Regions from separate parts of the Billgrantia sp. C5P2 genome, predicted to be linked through region 1. Evidence: predicted binding sites of a transcription regulator. Region 1 holds the regulator's gene; each other region holds the start of a gene.
What was found. Region 1 encodes FNR, which switches genes on or off when oxygen is low (the NO sensors DNR and NnrR bind a similar motif). Its sites were predicted from a motif close to TTGATNTANATCAA; they were not measured.
Positions count from the first base shown of each region.

Region 2: kdgD (5-dehydro-4-deoxyglucarate dehydratase) is a predicted target of FNR. The motif match lies at 3,147-3,160, and genes of this name have one in related genera.
Region 3: clpB (ATP-dependent chaperone ClpB) is a predicted target of FNR. The motif match lies at 2,142-2,155, and genes of this name have one in related genera.

Region 1 covers NZ_CM128542.1:3,579,890-3,585,463, forward strand. Annotated here, with positions in the region: gene ccoS (cbb3-type cytochrome oxidase assembly protein CcoS) at 1-169, shown strand, start outside; gene ACRWQA_RS16515 (sulfite exporter TauE/SafE family protein) at 169-870, shown strand; gene hemN (oxygen-independent coproporphyrinogen III oxidase) at 974-2,389, shown strand; gene fnr (fumarate/nitrate reduction transcriptional regulator Fnr) at 2,508-3,254, shown strand; gene ttcA (tRNA 2-thiocytidine(32) synthetase TtcA) at 3,333-4,274, opposite strand; gene ACRWQA_RS16535 (3'-5' exonuclease) at 4,365-4,994, opposite strand; gene ACRWQA_RS16540 (DUF294 nucleotidyltransferase-like domain-containing protein) at 5,039-5,574, opposite strand, start outside.
Region 2 covers NZ_CM128542.1:42,206-47,779, forward strand. Annotated here, with positions in the region: gene garD (galactarate dehydratase) at 1-283, shown strand, start outside; gene ACRWQA_RS00190 (enolase C-terminal domain-like protein) at 330-1,655, shown strand; gene ACRWQA_RS00195 (enolase C-terminal domain-like protein) at 1,717-3,057, shown strand; gene kdgD (5-dehydro-4-deoxyglucarate dehydratase) at 3,243-4,160, shown strand; gene ACRWQA_RS00205 (TRAP transporter substrate-binding protein) at 4,237-5,205, shown strand; gene ACRWQA_RS00210 (TRAP transporter small permease) at 5,265-5,574, shown strand, end outside.
Region 3 covers NZ_CM128542.1:4,192,514-4,198,087, reverse strand. Annotated here, with positions in the region: gene ACRWQA_RS19500 (outer membrane protein assembly factor BamD) at 1-244, opposite strand, end outside; gene rluD (23S rRNA pseudouridine(1911/1915/1917) synthase RluD) at 364-1,323, shown strand; gene pgeF (peptidoglycan editing factor PgeF) at 1,333-2,088, shown strand; gene clpB (ATP-dependent chaperone ClpB) at 2,285-4,867, shown strand; gene ACRWQA_RS19480 (acetolactate synthase 3 large subunit) at 5,364-5,574, shown strand, end outside.

The DNA of each region.
Region 1 (5,574 bases):
CTTCTGGGCGGTCAAGAACGACCAGTTCGAGGACCTCGAGGGCCCCGCCCATCGTATCCTGTTCGATGAGGACGAGAACGACCTGACGCCGGCGGAACGCGATAAGCGGCGACAGGCCACCCAGCGCCACCAGGCCGACGCAGACGACGACGGCTCGGCGGAGCGCTGATGGACCCCACTGGACTCGGCCTGCCGCCACTCCTGGCGGCCTTCGTCTTCGGCCTGCTTGGCGGCGCGCACTGCATCGGCATGTGCGGCGGCATCATGAGCGCGCTGACCTTCGCCGTGCCACCCAGCATGCGCAGTCCCACCAGGCTTTCCGGGCTGCTGCTCGGCTACAACCTCGGTCGTATCGCGAGCTACATGGCCGCCGGAGCGCTGGTGGCCTCGCTCGGCACCCTGGTGGCACTGTCTTCGAGTGCGCGAATCGGGCTGCAGCTGTTCGCGGCCGTCATGCTGATCCTGATGGCGCTCTACATCGCCAATTGGTGGAAAGGCCTGCTGCGGGTGGAAGCCGTGGGGAGGCACCTGTGGCGCTACCTGGAGCCCATCGGCAAGCGGCTGATGCCGGTGGTGAAGATTCCCCAGGCCATCGGCCTCGGCGCGGTATGGGGCTGGCTGCCCTGCGGACTGGTCTACTCGATGCTGGCCTGGAGCCTGGCCACCGCGGATCCACTGCGTGGCGCGGCGCTGATGGGCGCTTTCGGGCTCGGCACCCTGCCCGCGCTGCTGGTCACCGGCTTCGCCGCCCGCCAGTTGGGTGCGCTGATCCGTCACCCGGCGACCCGCACCATCGCCGCGCTCACCATCATCGCCTTCGCTCTGTGGCAGGTGGTTGCCCTGCTGCCGCATGCTGCGTTGGGTCATTGAGCAACTGACCGGCACATGACTTTCACTTCGTTTGACGCAGCTCAATCCACCTTGGCCAGCGTCCCGCTAAATTGTGTCAATGTTAGCCTTTCGGAGTGCCATCATGTCCGTTCCCGCGATGTCAGTGCATCGAGAGATGGCCGATCCTTTCCCCTGGGACGAGGCACTGCTACGGCGCTACGATACCCATGGACCGCGCTACACCTCCTACCCCACCGCCAATTCGTTCAGTAACGATTTCGACGCGCTGGCCTACCAGGACGCCCTCGCTCGCAGCAACGCCGGCGGCAGGCCACTGTCGCTCTACGTGCACATTCCCTTCTGTCGCAAGGGCTGCCACTACTGCGCCTGCCACAAGATCGCGACCAAGGCCACCCGCGTTGCGGAGCCCTACCTGTCGCGCCTCGACCGCGAGATGGTACTGATCAAGCCCCACCTGGATACGCGGCGGGAGGTGGCCCAACTGCACTGGGGTGGGGGTACACCGACCTTTCTCAGCCTCGATCAGATGAGCGACCTGATCGACCGCCTCGATGCCCGCTTCGGTCTTTCCAGTGCCCGTGAGCGTGACTATGCCATCGAGATCGACCCGCGCGAGGCCGACGTCTTCACCCTGCGCCACCTGCAGGCACTGGGCTTCAATCGTCTGAGCCTCGGCGTCCAGGATCTCGACCCCAGGGTGCAGCGCGCCGTGAATCGGGTCCAGCCCCGCATCCTTACCGAGGTGCTGCTCGACGAGGCCGACCGCCTCGGTTTTCGTTCGCTCAACCTCGACCTGATTTACGGCCTGCCTCTCCAGACCCGCGACAGCTTTGCCGCCACCCTGGAACAGGTCATCGCCATGGCGCCGGCGCGCCTTTCGGTCTACAACTATGCCCACATGCCCCAGCGTTTCGCGGCCCAGCGCCGTATTCGCGCCGAAGACCTGCCCGGGCCCGAGGAGAAGCTGGCGATATTGCGCACCACCATCGCCATGCTGACCGAGGCAGGCTACGTGCACATCGGCATGGATCACTTCGCCCGAACCAGCGACAGCCTGGCCATCGCCCAGCGCAACGGTACCCTGCAGCGCAATTTCCAGGGCTACTCGAGCCATGCCCAGTGCGACCTGGTGGGGCTCGGCGTCTCGGCCATCTCCTGCGTCGATGACGTCTACGCCCAGAACCATACCCGCCTTGCCGACTACGAGGCCGCCCTCGACGGCAGCCAACTGCCCACGGCAAGGGGCATCCGGCTGACCTTCGATGACCGAGTCAGGCGGCATGCCATCGAGCGCCTGATGTGCGACATGACGCTGGATCTGGACGAGCTGAGTGAAACCTTCGGCATCGATGCCCCTCGCTATCTGACGGAGGCCCTGTCCCGACTGGAGCTCCCCCAGCGTGACGGGCTGGTGACCGTGGAAGGCCATCGGGTGGTCGCCACACCGATCGGGAGGTTGCTGATCCGGCACCTCGCCATGGCCTTCGATGCCCGGCTGCCGCCAAGGCTCGACACCCAGTTCTCGCGTATCGTCTAGATACGCGGAGTGTGCCGGCCGGGCCTAATCTTATTGCGGCCAAAGGTCGCAAGGGGCATTTCACCTGCTTCATTAATGTTCCATAATGCCTCCATGACGATGATCAAGGAGGTGGAGCATGCCGGTCAACGCGGCCAATGCGCTCGGCAAGCGGCGCTCACTGCTGCATGAAACCCGCTGTCAGAACTGCAGCTTGAGTTCGCTGTGCCTGCCGCTCGCTCTGGAACTCGAGGACATGGAGCAGTTCGATGCGATCATCAAGCGCCGCTCTCCATTGAAGAAGGGCGAGTCGTTGTTCCGCCAGGGTAGTGGTTTCAGCAGCGTTTTTGCCGTGCGCTCCGGCAGTCTCAAGCAGGTTACCACCGAGGGTTCGGGTGACGATCAGGTCACCAATTTCTACTTGCCCAGTGAGCTGGTCGGCCTCGACGGCATCGACGAGCAGATCTATCCCGGCAGCGTGATCGCGCTGGAAACCACCACCGTGTGCGAGATCCCCTTCGACCGGCTTGATTCACTCTCCGAGCAATTACCCGAGCTGCGCGGTCAGCTCTACCGCAGCATGAGCAAGGAACTGCGCGACGACCGCAAGATGATGCGCCTGCTGTCGCGCAAGACCGCCGATCAGCGCCTGGCCAGCTTCTTCTCCAGCCTCTCGGACCGCTTCCGTCGCCGCGGCTATTCGCCCTACAGCTTCCGCCTCTCCATGTCGCGGGCCGACATCGGCAACTACCTGGGTCTGGCGGTGGAAACGGTCAGCCGTATTCTGGGGCGCTTCCAACAGCAGGGGCTGGTCGAGGTCTCCGGTCGCGAGGTGAATATCCTCAATCTGGAAGCCCTGGTGGCCCAGGCGCAGGACGAACACTGAGCCCATAACCGCCCCGAACGAAGAGACCCGCCCGGCAATGCCGGGCGGGTCTCTCTTTGGGCAGGACGAACCGGCCGATCAGTTGCTGCGCGATAGATCCAGCGCGTCGATCCGGCGCTCGCGCAACCGGGCCTGCTTGGTCTCGAGCCCTTCGAAGTCGAACAGCTCGCGGTCGGCCAACTGAGAGGGCGCCACGTTGGTCACCGCCTTGAACATGGATTCGATGCGCCCGGGGTGCTTACGCTCCCACTCGGCCAGCATCTCCTTGACCACCTGGCGCTGCAGGTTGGGCTGGGAACCGCACAGATTGCAGGGGATGATGGGGAAGTCCATCAACCGGGCGAATTCGGCGATATCCGCCTCGCGGCAGTAGGCCAGGGGGCGGATGACGATGTTCTTGCCGTCGTCGGAGAGCAGCTTGGGAGGCATCGCCTTGAGAGAGCCACCGTAGAACATATTGAGGAACAGTGTCTCCAGGATGTCCTCGCGATGGTGCCCCAGTGCCACCTTGGTCGCGCCGATCTCCTCGGCGAAGCCATAGAGGGAGCCGCGACGCAGCCGTGAGCAGAGCGCGCAGGTGGTCTTGCCCTCCGGCGTCTTCTCCTTCACCACCGAATAGGTATCGCGCTCGAGGATGTAGTACTCGACGCCAACGGAATCGAGATACTCGGGCAGTACATGCTCGGGGTAACCCGGCTGCTTCTGGTCGAGATTGACCGCCACCAGCGAGAAGTTCACCGGCGCATTGCGCTGCAGGTTGCGCAGGATCTCGAGCATGGTGTAGCTGTCCTTGCCGCCCGACAGGCAGACCATGACCCGGTCGCCTTCGTGGATCATCCCATAGTCGATGATGGCGTTGCCCACCTGGCGGCGCAGGCGCTTCTGCAGCTTGTTGAATTCACGCCGGGCTCTGGCATCGAGTGCGTCCAGCGGCGAGGGCTCCTCGCTCTGATTGCCCGGCGCCTGGCAAGCATCGGGGCCGGCGGCAACAAGGGGATCGAAAATCATGGCGTCTTGCATGGTCACGGGCTGCCAAGGCATGGTGGATGACGGGGGCCATCCTACCATTGCCTCTGCCCCGAGGCGACGCCACGGCGACGATTCACCGCGTCAGGCCTCGCGGCGGTCCTGCATCCCGGCCCGCTCCACGCGCAGGTACATCAATGCCGTGGTCACGGCGTCGCCGAGGGCGGTATTGCGCCCCATGACCGGCACACCCAAGGCCTCCGCCACCGCCTCGAAACGCTGCGCGCGCGGTTCGGGTTCCATGACACTGCGACGCTGCTGCCGGTGGTACAGCTGCGCCACATCGATGCCGCTGTTGGGAAGGTCGAAGCCGAAGCGCGGACGAATCTGGCGATTGAGAATGGCCAGGTCGAAGTCGAGCCGCCAGCCCAGCAGTGGCCGGTTGCCGATGAAATCGAGCAGCGTCACCAGCGCCTCGTCCAGGCTGATGCCGTCATCCAGATCGATACCACGCAGGCCATGCACGCGGATCGAATCGCCAGTCAGCGTGGCGGGGCGCTTCAGGCGCAGGTCCAGCGATTCACTGGTCAACACCCTGTCACCGCGCACCTTGACCGCGCCGATGGATACGGGCTCGGCGGTACGGGTATCGACACCGGTGGTTTCGCAGTCGATGGCCACCAGCTCATCCCCGGTGTAGGGGCGGAATAACCAGCCATACTCGCCGCCGGCATGCCGCCGACGGTCGTTGGCCCGGCGCAGAGCGCGAAACATACCGTTCCTCCTTGGTTCTTGTCTGCCTCTCGCGGCTCTCGACCTCAGGAATATTCGAGGTGATAACGCTGCGACAGGCTCTGCTTGAAGTCCTTGACGATGTGTAGTGCCTCACGCAGCAGGTCACGCTCGAGCGACGACAGCTGCTGAACCACGACACGGTCGGGGCTCTTGCTGACGATATCGCCGTCCAGGCGCTCCAGTTGCTGCTTCAGGCGCAGTTCGGTGAACAACGACAGCGCCTCGGCCAGATTCTCGGCGACTCGCGCTTCCAGCCTTCCATCCGCTGACAGGGCCTCGAGCCGTTCCAATGTCGACGTGGGCTTGATTCCTCGCTCCAGCGCCATGGTGCGCACCCCGTGCACGATGGGAAAGATTCCTCCCTTCTTGATATCGATACCGTGCTGGGGCTTCTTCAGCGAGCCGAACAGGGTCAACGGCGTGGAGAAACGCAGCGCCGTACGGGCGAAATAGGAGAGCAGTATCTCGTCTCGCGAACACTGCTCGAAGAGCGACTGGCGCACTCGGTCGAGCAGCGCGGGATTGCCTGCCACCGCATGAGAGTCGAGCATGATGGCAA
Region 2 (5,574 bases), 1.2 Mb from region 1:
CATGAACCTGCAGGTGTTCACCACCGGACGCGGCACGCCCTATGGCCTGTCGATGGTGCCGGTGCTCAAGGTCTCCAGCAACTCGACGCTGGGCCGGCGCTGGCACGATCTCATCGATCTCGACGCCGGACGAATCGCCACCGGCGATGCCAGCATCGAGGCGGTGGGCTGGGAACTCTTCCGGCTCATTCTCGACGTGGCGAGCGGACGCCGACAGGCCGCGGCCGACCGGCTGGGTATCCACAACGATCTGGTGCTGTTCAATCCGGCCCCCGTGACGTGACCGCACGGAGCAGCCCTCTAATCCAGTCATACAGGTAGAACGTCTCATGTTTCCCAAGATCAAGAAGATGCGCATCGTCCCGGTCGCCGGCTACGACGGTTTCCTGTTGAACCTCAGCGGTGGCCATGCACCCTGGTTCATTCGCTGCGTGGTCATTCTCGAAGACGATGCAGGCAACCAGGGCGTCGGAGAGATACCGTCCAGCGCCGGTATCCTCAAGGGGCTCGAGCAGTGCCGCTCGCTGGTCGAGGGGTCGCGCGTCAACGACATCAGGCAGACCCTGAACCAGGCGCGCCTGCTATTGGCCAGGAACGGGCGCGAGGAGCGCGGTCGTCAAACCTTCGACCTGCGTGTGGCGGTGCATGTCATCACCGGTATCGAATCGGCCCTTTACGACCTCTATGGCCAGGCGGTGCAACTGCCGGTGGCCGACCTGCTGGGCCAGTACGGGCGTCAGCGCGACGAGGTCGAGGCGCTGGGGTATCTGTTCCTGCTGGGCGATCCGGACAAGACCGATCTGCCCTATCCCAAGGCGGAAAATCCGCAGGATGCATGGGACGAGGTGCGCTACCGCGAGGCGCTGACCCCGGAGGCAGTCGCCAATCTGGCCAAGGCGGCCTATGCGCGCTATGGCTTCAAGGACTTCAAACTCAAGGGCGGCGTGCTGCGCGGCGAGGAGGAGGCCGACTGCATTCGTGCCCTTCACGAAGCTTTCCCCGAGGCGCGCCTGACGCTCGACCCCAATGGCGCCTGGAAACTCGACGAGGCGGTACGGGTGCTGGAGCCGATCAAGCAACTGCTGAGCTATGCCGAGGATCCCTGCGGCCAGGAGGAGAGCTACTCGGGGCGCGAGACCATGGCCGAGTTCAAGAAGCGTACCGGCCTGCCCACCGCGACCAACATGATCGCCACGGACTTCAAGCAGTTGCAGTACGCCGTGCAGCTCAACGCCGTGGACATTCCGCTGGCGGACTGCCACTTCTGGACCATGCAGGGCGCCGTCATGGTGGGCGAGCTGTGCCATGAGTGGGGCATGACCTGGGGCTCCCACAGCAACAACCACTTCGACATCTCCCTGGCGATGATGACCCATGTGGCCGCGGCCTGCCCGGGTGAGATCACCGCCATCGACACCCACTGGATCTGGCAGGACGGCCAGCGCATCACCAAGGAGCCGTTCCAGATCCGCGACGGCAAGCTGACGGTGCCGACGACGCCCGGCCTGGGTATCAAGATCGACGAAGATAAGCTGATGGAGGCTCATCGCCTCTACCAGAGCCTCGACGTGACCCAGCGCAACGACGCCATGGCGATGCAGTACCTGATTCCCGGCTGGGAGTTCGATCCCAAGCAACCGGCACTGGCGCGCTGAAATCGGGGTGATAGCCCCGCCGCTCAAGGAAAGCAATGTGCGTGGGCACAGGAGGTGAGGTGTGACGTATTCCCAGACGCCGGTCATCGAAGAGGTGTCGGTCATTCCCGTGGCTGGACGCGACAGCATGCTGCTCAATATCGGAGGCGCGCACTCGCCCTGGTTCACGCGCAATCTGATCCTGCTCAAGGACAGTTCGGGCAACGTGGGCGTGGGCGAGGCACCGGGCGGTGAAACGATCCGGCAATCGCTGGAGATGGCGCGTCCGCTCGTGATGGGGCAGCCCATCGGCAAGCTGCGCTCCTTGGTAGCCTCGTTGCACTCCGCTGGGCGCAGTGCCGATTTCGAGGACTTCGGCAAGGGATCTTGGACCTTCGAGTTGCGCGTCAACGCCGTGGCGGCGCTGGAGGCCGCACTACTCGACCTGCTGGGCAAGTTTCTCGGCGTGCCGGTAGTGGAACTGCTGGGTGATGGGCCGCAGCGCGATAGTGTGGAGGTGCTGGGCTACCTGTTCTTCATCGGCGATGGACATGCGACACCGCTGGAGTATCGGCGCGGCACTACCGGCGGGGGCCATGAATGGTACCGCCTGCGCGACGAGGAGGCACTGACGCCGGAAAGCATCGTGGCGCTGGCCCGGGCGGCGCAGGATCGCTATGGCTTCAAGGATTTCAAGCTCAAGGGGGGTGTGCTGCCGGGGGGGCAGGAGATCGAGGCTGTGACCGAGCTGGCCAAGGCATTTCCCGCGGCGCGGGTGACCATCGACCCCAACGGAGCCTGGTCGCTGAACGAGGCAGTGGGCCTATGCCGTGACCTGCGCGGCGTGTTGGCCTACGCCGAAGATCCGTGCGGCGCCGAGCAGGGTTTCTCCGGCCGAGAGATCCTGGCCGAGTTCCGCCATGCCACCGGTCTGCCCGTGGCGACCAACATGGTGGCCACCAACTGGCGGGAAATGGCCCACGCCTTGATGCTGCGCTCGGTGGACATTCCTCTGGCCGACCCACATTTCTGGACGCTCTCCGGTGCCGTACGTGTATCGCAACTGTGCCAGGACCACGGCATGACATGGGGGTCTCACTCCAACAATCACTTCGATGTCTCGCTGGCGATGTTCGTACATGTGGGCGCGGCTGCCGTGGGCCGCATCACGGCGTTGGACACTCACTGGATCTGGCAGGAGTCCGATGCACGTCTGGCCAAGGAGCCGCTGGAGATCGTCGACGGCAAGGTGTCGGTGCCCAAGGCGCCGGGATTGGGTATCGAACTCGACATGGGCCGCGTCGAAGAGGCCAACAGTCTCTATCGGAAGCTGCCCGCTGGTGGGCGCAATGACGCCATGGCCATGCAGTACCTGAACCCCGGCTGGGAGTTCGATCCGAAGAAGCCGGCACTGGTGCGCTGACAGGCAACGCGCATTGGAATTGCACTTTAGTCGATTGGACCATGGGCTGGCTTGCAACCCTTGGTGCAGCAGATTAATTTATGTGTTGTATGATGTATGACAACAAGCAGCACCTTACCGCTCTCCCGAGCCGTTCAACTGCCTTGGAACGGAACCGGTGAGGCGTCGACCAAGAGGAACGATGCGTGGAATTTTCCAGAGCCGCCGTAATGAGGGCCGTGGGCGATGGGTTGCTGTCCTTTCCCATCACCGATTTCGATGGCAATGGCCGCTTCGATGCCGACAGCTACCGCCGTCGCCTGGAGTGGTTCGTCAGTCATGACATCTCCGCCGTCTTCGTGGCTGGCGGCACGGGCGAATTCTTCAATCTGTCGCTCGATGAGTATCAGGAGGTCGTGCGTGTGGCCGTCGAGACCGTCGGCGGCAAGCTGCCGGTGATTGCCAGCGCCGGGCTGAGCGTGGCGAGCGCCAAGGCTTTTGCCAAGGCCGCCGAGGAGGCGGGGGCCGACGGTATCCTGCTGATGCCGCCCTACCTGACCGAGTGCCCGCAGGAGGGGCTGGTCGAATACGCTCGGCAGATCTGCGATGCGACGCCGCTGAATGTCATCTACTACAACCGCGGCAATGGCATCCTCGATGCCGACTCGGTCCAGGCGCTGGCGGACCGGTGCCCCAATCTGATCGGCCTGAAGGACGGCAAGGGCGATATCCAGCTGCTCAACAAGATCGTCAAGACGGTAGGGGATCGCCTGGTCTACATCGGTGGCGTGCCCACCGCGGAGATCTTTGCCGAGGCCTACCTCTCCATCGGCGTGAACACCTATTCCTCGGCCGTGTTCAATTTCGTGCCGGACATGGCGGTCAGGTTCTACAAGGAGTTGCGTCAGGGGAACCGAGAGGTGGTGAAGCAGATCACCAACGACTTCTTCATTCCCTTCGTCGATCTCAGGGACAGAAAAGCGGGCTATGCCGTCAGCTTGATCAAGGCGGGTGCCGAGATCATCGGACGTCCGGCCGGGAGCGTGCGAGCGCCACTGGTCATGCCCACCCAGGAAGAGCGGAACCGGTTGGAGGTGCTGATCGGCGTCGCTCGTCATTTCTAATCCAACCCTCTCACCCAACCACAACACCAAGAACAACGAGGAGTGCGTCGTGAAAACAATTCATCCGACAACCAAGATGATGAGTGCCGTTGCCGTATCCGCCGCCGTGATGCTGCTGTCGCTGCCGGCCCAGGCCGAGAATTGGCGCGGCTGGAACATTCATCCGCCGGGCTATCCCAATACCGAAGCACTCGAGTCGTTCGCCGAGAGCGTAACGGAGAGGACCGAGGGGCGCCTCACGGTGCAGGTCTACAATAACGGCGTACTCGGCGACCAGCCGGACGCGATCGAGCAGACCCGCAGCGGGGTACTCGACTTCGCCAACTTCAACATGGGACCGATGGGCCCCATCGTGAAGGAAACCAACGTGCTCTCGCTGCCCTTCATCTTCAGCAGCATCGAGCACATGCACGAGGTGATGGATGGCGACATCGGCCAGCAGTTCGCCGACGCCTTGGCGGAGAAGAACCTGATTGCCCTTTCCTGGTTCGATTCAGGCGCTCGCAGCCTCTACAACACCAAGCGCCCCATTCACACGCCCGAAGACGTGCAGGGCCTGAAGATCCGGGTCATGAACAACGACCTGTACGTCGAGATGATCGAGGCGCTGGGCGGCAATGCCACGCCGATGGCCTACGGTGAGGTTTACCAGTCGCTCACGACGGGTGTGCTCGACGGTGCGGAGAACAACTATCCCTCCTTCGAATCCAGCAACCACTACGAGGCAGCCGACTACTACTCCCTCACGGAGCACCTGATCATCCCCGAGTGCCTGTGCATCGCCAAGGCGAGCTGGGAGGCGCTGTCGCCCGAAGATCAGGAGATCGTGCGCGAGGAGGCGATCAAGGCATCCGAACTGCAGCGTCAGCTATGGGTCGAGGGGTCTCAGCGGAGCCGGCAGATCGTGCTGGACGCCGGTATCGAGATCAACGAGGTGGAGGACAAGGCGGCCTTCCAGGAGAAGATGGAACCCGTCTATGCGGCCTTCATCGAGGAGAACCCTGACCTCGAGGACCTGGTCGACGCCATCCGGAACTCGAACTGAGCTCCGCAGTGACGTCCTCTCCGGCGCCGGGTGCGCCGGGGAGGCAGGAGACATACGCCATGAGAACCTGTGCTGATCAAGAGGTTGCCGTGAATCGTCCTCGGTTTCGCAAGCGAGCAAGTTGGACTCTGGACGCCATTGCCAACCTCTGTCTGGCGATTGCCGGCGTGCTGCTGGTCTTTCTCATTGCCATCTTCGGCTGGCTGGTCTTCGGTCGCTATGTGCTGAACAACACCCCGACCTGGGTGGAGCAGGCATCGCTGGTGCTGGTGGTCTACATCACCTGCCTGGGGGCGGCGGCCGGTGTCAGGGGCAATACCCACCTGAGCATCGATTTCGTGCGCGAGGGGATGCCCGAGCCTTTCAAGA
Region 3 (5,574 bases), 610 kb from region 1:
GCTGTGCCTGTTCGGCGTGGCGGCCGAAGGGGTAGCGCGTATCGATGGCCTCCAGTCGCGAGATGGCCGTGGTGTAACGTCCGCCCTCGAGCGCATCGCGCGCCTCGTCGTAGAGCTGCTGCTCGGCAACGCCCTCGAACTCGTCTTGTTCCTCTTCCGTGTCGGACCTACCTGCACAACCGGTAACCAGAGTGGCGGCCAGGAGCAGGGCAATAAGGCGTGTGGCGATGGGGGAAACGCGCATCGTGATCCTCGTGTCTAACAAGCCGTGTCGGCCGTGGTAGAATCGACCGTAAACCCGTCCACTATAAAGCACCTCGCGTGAAAACGCAGTCCGAGGATGCTGACAACGACAGTCCCCCTATGCCCCAGACCGTGGAAGCCCAGCAGCGCGTGCCCATTTCCCTGGCCGGGAGCCGCCTCGACCAGGCCGCTGCCGAACTCTTCGCCGACCATTCCCGCGAGCGTCTCAAGGGCTGGATCAAGGAGGGCATGCTGACCGTTGACGGCCGCCCAGGCAAGCCCAAGGACAAGATGGCCGGCGGCGAGTGGCTACAGCTGGCGGCGACCCTCGAGGAGGACGCGCGCTTCGAGCCCGAGGCGATTCCGCTCGATATCGTGCATGAAGACGAACAGGTGCTGGTGATCGACAAGCCGGCCGGGCTGGTGGTGCATCCGGCCGCGGGTAACCGGGATGGCACCCTCCTCAATGCCTTGCTGCATCACTGCCCGAGTCTGGCGACGGTGCCGCGGGCCGGTATCGTGCATCGCTTGGACAAGGACACTACCGGCCTGATGGTGGTGGCCAAGACGCTGGCTGCCCAGACCGCGCTGGTGGAGCAGCTCCAGGCGCGCACGGTGTCGCGCGAGTACGATGCGGTCTGTGTCGGCGTGATGACAACGGGCGGTACGGTGGACGCCCCCATCGGCCGGCACCCGAAGGATCGCAAGCGCCAGGCGGTACACGCCAGCGGTAAGCCCGCGGTAACACACTTCCGCGTGGTCGAGCGCTTTCGTACCCATACTCACGTGCGGTGCCGGCTCGAGACCGGTCGCACCCACCAGATCCGTGTGCACTTGGCGCATCGACGCTTCCCGCTGGTCGGCGATCCGGTATACGGTGGGCGGCTCAAGCTGCCGGCTGGGGCGAACGACGAGCTCAAGAATTTGCTGCGGGAGTTTCCGCGCCAGGCGCTGCACGCTCGGAAGCTGGCTTTCCTGCATCCCGGCAGCGGCGAGCCGGTCGAGTTCCGTGCGCCGCTGCCCGATGACCTGCTGCTGTTGATCGATTACCTGCGTAACGATCACGAAATCATGCGCTGAGGAGCCCGGATGAGCGACGCCCCCCATTTGCAACCGACCTTGATCGAGCCCGATTGGCCGGCGCCCGCCAGCGTGGGTGCCTTCGTCACCACGCGCGAGGCCGGGCCCAGCCAGGATGAGTTCGCCTGTTTCAACCCGTCCGACGGGGTGGGTGACAACCCTGCCCACGTGGGGCTCTGCCGGCGATTGATCGGCAACGAACTCGACGACGACCGGCCGCTGCTGTGGCTAAAGCAGGTGCATGGGGCCCGAGTTCAGGCGAACTATACCGAGGCCGTTCCCGAAGCCGACGCCTCGGTGGCCTTCGATCGCGGTTACGCCTGCGTGGTGCTGACCGCCGACTGCCTGCCGGTGTTTTTTTGCGACCGACGCGGTACTCGTGTCGGCGTGGCCCATGCCGGCTGGCGCGGGCTGGCCGGTGGAGTACTCGAGGCCACGGTAGCCGCGCTCTCCAGCCCACCGGAAGAGCTGATGGCCTGGCTGGGGCCGGCGATTTCCAACGCCCAGTTCGAAGTGGGCCCCGAGGTGCAGCAGGCCTTCACCGGTGTACACCCGGAGGCGGCCGCGGCGTTCGATCCCAGCCCATACCGCCTGGGTCATTACATGGCCGATCTCTACAAGCTCGCTCGCCTGCGCCTGGAGCGACTCGGCGTGGCGTACGTCAGCGGCGGCCACTTCTGCACCGCCTGCGAGTCGCGCTTCTACTCGCATCGTCGCGATGATGGCAAGACTGGACGCATGGCCAGCGTGATCTGGCTCAGATAGCACCGGCCACGAGCTTCGAGCGTAGAGCCAGACTCCTGCCCCAACCTGCAGCATTGACCCGCGTCAAGCTGACGCATCCTTTCCCTGGCCGGCGACTTGAAAGCCGGCCACGCTGACTCCATTGAATCTGTCAATACGATACGACAGGGCAAAGCGGTGCGTCCGAACGCGCCGCCACCCCGATGGAGGAAAGCGAATGCGTTTCGACAAGTTCACCGCCAAGCTGCAGAACGCCGTGGCCGACGCTCAGTCCCTGGCCGTGGGGCGAGGCCACAACCAGCTCGAGCCCGGCCACTTGTTGCTGGCGCTGCTGGATACGCGTGATGCCGGCCTCAAGGCGCTCATTCAGAAGGCCGGCGGCGATGCCGCGCGTCTGCGCGACACCCTGGTGGGTCATTTGGACGATCTGCCCCAGGTCGGCCAGTTCACCGGTGAGGTGCAGCCATCGCGCGACCTGATCAAGCTGTTCAACCTCACCGACCGTGAAGCGCAGAAACGGGGCGACCAGTACATCGCCAGCGAGCTTGTGCTGCTTGCCGCTCTTGAGATGGGCCATGCGGTGACCAAGCTGCTGACCCAGGCCGGCGTGACTCGCAAGGCATTGGAGAGCGCTATCGACAGCGTACGTGGCGGCGAACGGGTCGACGACCCCAACGCCGAGGAGCAGCGTGAGGCGCTGGAGAAGTACACCCTCGACCTGACCGAGCGTGCCGCCGACGGCAAGCTCGACCCGGTGATCGGTCGCGACGACGAGATTCGCCGTACCATCCAGGTGCTGCAGCGACGCACCAAGAACAACCCGGTGCTGATCGGCGAGCCCGGCGTGGGCAAGACGGCCATCGTCGAGGGCCTGGCCCAGCGCATCGTCAACGGCGAGGTGCCGGAGGGGCTCAAGGACAAGCGTGTCCTGTCGCTCGACATGGGTTCGCTGCTGGCCGGTGCCAAGTTCCGCGGTGAGTTCGAGGAGCGCCTGAAATCGGTGCTCAAGGAACTGGCCCAGGAGGAAGGCCGGGTGATCCTGTTCATCGACGAACTGCATACCATGGTCGGCGCCGGCAAGGCCGAGGGCGCCATGGACGCAGGCAACATGCTCAAGCCGGCGCTGGCGCGTGGCGAGCTGCACTGCGTGGGCGCCACCACCCTCGACGAGTATCGCAAGTACATCGAGAAGGATGCCGCACTCGAGCGGCGCTTCCAGAAGGTTCTGGTCGACGAGCCCTCCGAGGAGGACACCGTGGCGATCCTGCGCGGCCTCAAGGAGCGCTACGAGGTACACCACAAGGTCGATATCACCGACGGTGCCATCATCGCCGCGGCCAAGCTCTCGACCCGTTACATCACCGATCGTCAGTTGCCCGACAAGGCCATCGACCTGATCGACGAGGCCTCCTCGCGCATTCGCATGGAACTGGACTCCAAGCCCGAGGAGATGGATCGCCTCGACCGACGACTGATCCAGCTCAAGATGGAGCGCGAGCACCTCAAGAAGGAGACCGACGAGGCGTCGAAGAAGCGCCTCGAGAGCCTCCAGGAGCAGATCGACGATCTGGAGCGCGAATACGCCGACCTCGACGAGATCTGGAAGGCCGAGAAAGCCAGCATCCAGGGCGCGGCGCAGTTCAAGGACGAGCTGGAACGTGCCCGCATCGATCTGGAGCAGGCGCGTCGCCAGGGTGATCTCGGCCGCATGTCGGAGCTGCAGTACGGCGTGATCCCGGAACTGGAGAAGAAAATCGCCGAGTCGAGCGAAACCGAGGCCGACACGTCGCGGCACAAGCTGCTTCGCTCCAATGTCACCGAGGAGGAGATCGCCGAGGTGGTGTCGCGCTGGACCGGCATCCCGGTGGCCAAGATGCTCGAAGGCGAACGCGACAAGTTGCTGCGCATGGAAGAAGCGCTGCACCAGCGCGTCATCGGCCAGGAGGAGGCGGTCACCGCGGTGGCCAATGCCGTGCGCCGCTCGCGTGCCGGCCTTGCCGACCCCAACCGGCCCAACGGCTCGTTCCTGTTCCTCGGTCCGACCGGGGTGGGCAAGACCGAGCTGTGCAAGGCGCTGGCGAGCTTCCTGTTCGATACCGAGGAGGCGATGGTGCGTATCGACATGTCGGAGTTCATGGAGAAGCACTCCGTGGCGCGGCTGATCGGTGCGCCTCCCGGCTACGTGGGCTACGAGGAGGGTGGTTACCTGACCGAGGCGGTGCGGCGCAAGCCCTACTCGGTGCTGCTGCTCGACGAGGTGGAAAAGGCCCACCCTGACGTCTTCAACATCCTGCTGCAGGTGCTGGAAGACGGTCGTCTAACCGACGGCCAGGGGCGCACCGTCGACTTCCGCAACACCGTGATCGTAATGACCTCCAACATGGGCTCGGACATCATCCAGCGCATGGGCGGGGCCGACGAGCAGTACGACGAGATGAAGAGCGCCGTCATGGACGTGGTGGGCATGCATTTCCGCCCCGAGCTGATCAACCGCATCGACGAAGTGGTGGTATTCCATGCTCTGCGTCAGGCGCAGATCGAGGCCATCGCCGGCATCCAGCTCGACCGCCTGCGCGCTCGCCTGGCCGAGCACGGCATGCAGCTCGAGGTCAGCGACGAGGCCATGGCCCAGCTCGCCCTGGCGGGCTTCGATCCGGTATTCGGCGCTCGACCACTCAAGCGGGCGATCCAGAGCCGAATCGAGAACCCGCTGGCTCAGGATCTGCTGGCCGGCCGGTTCGTTCCCGGGGACGTCATCCGAGTCGAAGTAGAGGACGATAAGCTGGTGTTTCACGACTGATACACAACGTTACGCGTTAGGCCGCTACAGCCGCCGGCGAGCGTCCTACACTGCTTTATAGGTTGCGTCCTGTAACCCCCTTGCCCGCCCGCATATTGCCGGCGGGCTTTTTTACGCTATCGACATGCACGCAGTCGCGCCACGGTTGACACTGCCGCTAGGCTGTTGGAATCTTGAGCGTTCCTGATTTGCGGGCACGGATAACCGAGGGTGACCCCCCATTCCCGTGCGAAGGGTAGGCCAACGGGCCTCTACCCGCCGAAGGATTCCGGAACCGGCCAACCGCCGGATCCGGCCAACGCCCCGACGCGGCGATCCGCCGTGATGAGAGTGCAGGCCCCAACCGGGCCAGTAGGATGCGTACCGGCAAGGTCGCATCCAATGCCAGGGTTTGGCATCAGGTGCCGGCAAGGCCGGCAGCGGCGTACCGCCGCACTCGACCCCGTGCCCATTCTGGGCGCGGATCGCACTCGAGACCTCCAGGGGAGATACACAAGTGGAACTGCTTTCCGGCGCGGACATGATCGCCCGATTCCTGCAGGATGAAGGCGTCGAGTATATCTATGGTTATCCCGGCGGTGCGGCGCTGCATATCTACGATGCGCTGTTTCGCCAAGACAAGGTCAAGCACATCCTGGTGCGCCACGAACAGGCGGCGACCCATGCCGCCGACGGCTACGCCCGAGCTGCCGGCAAGCCCGGCGTGG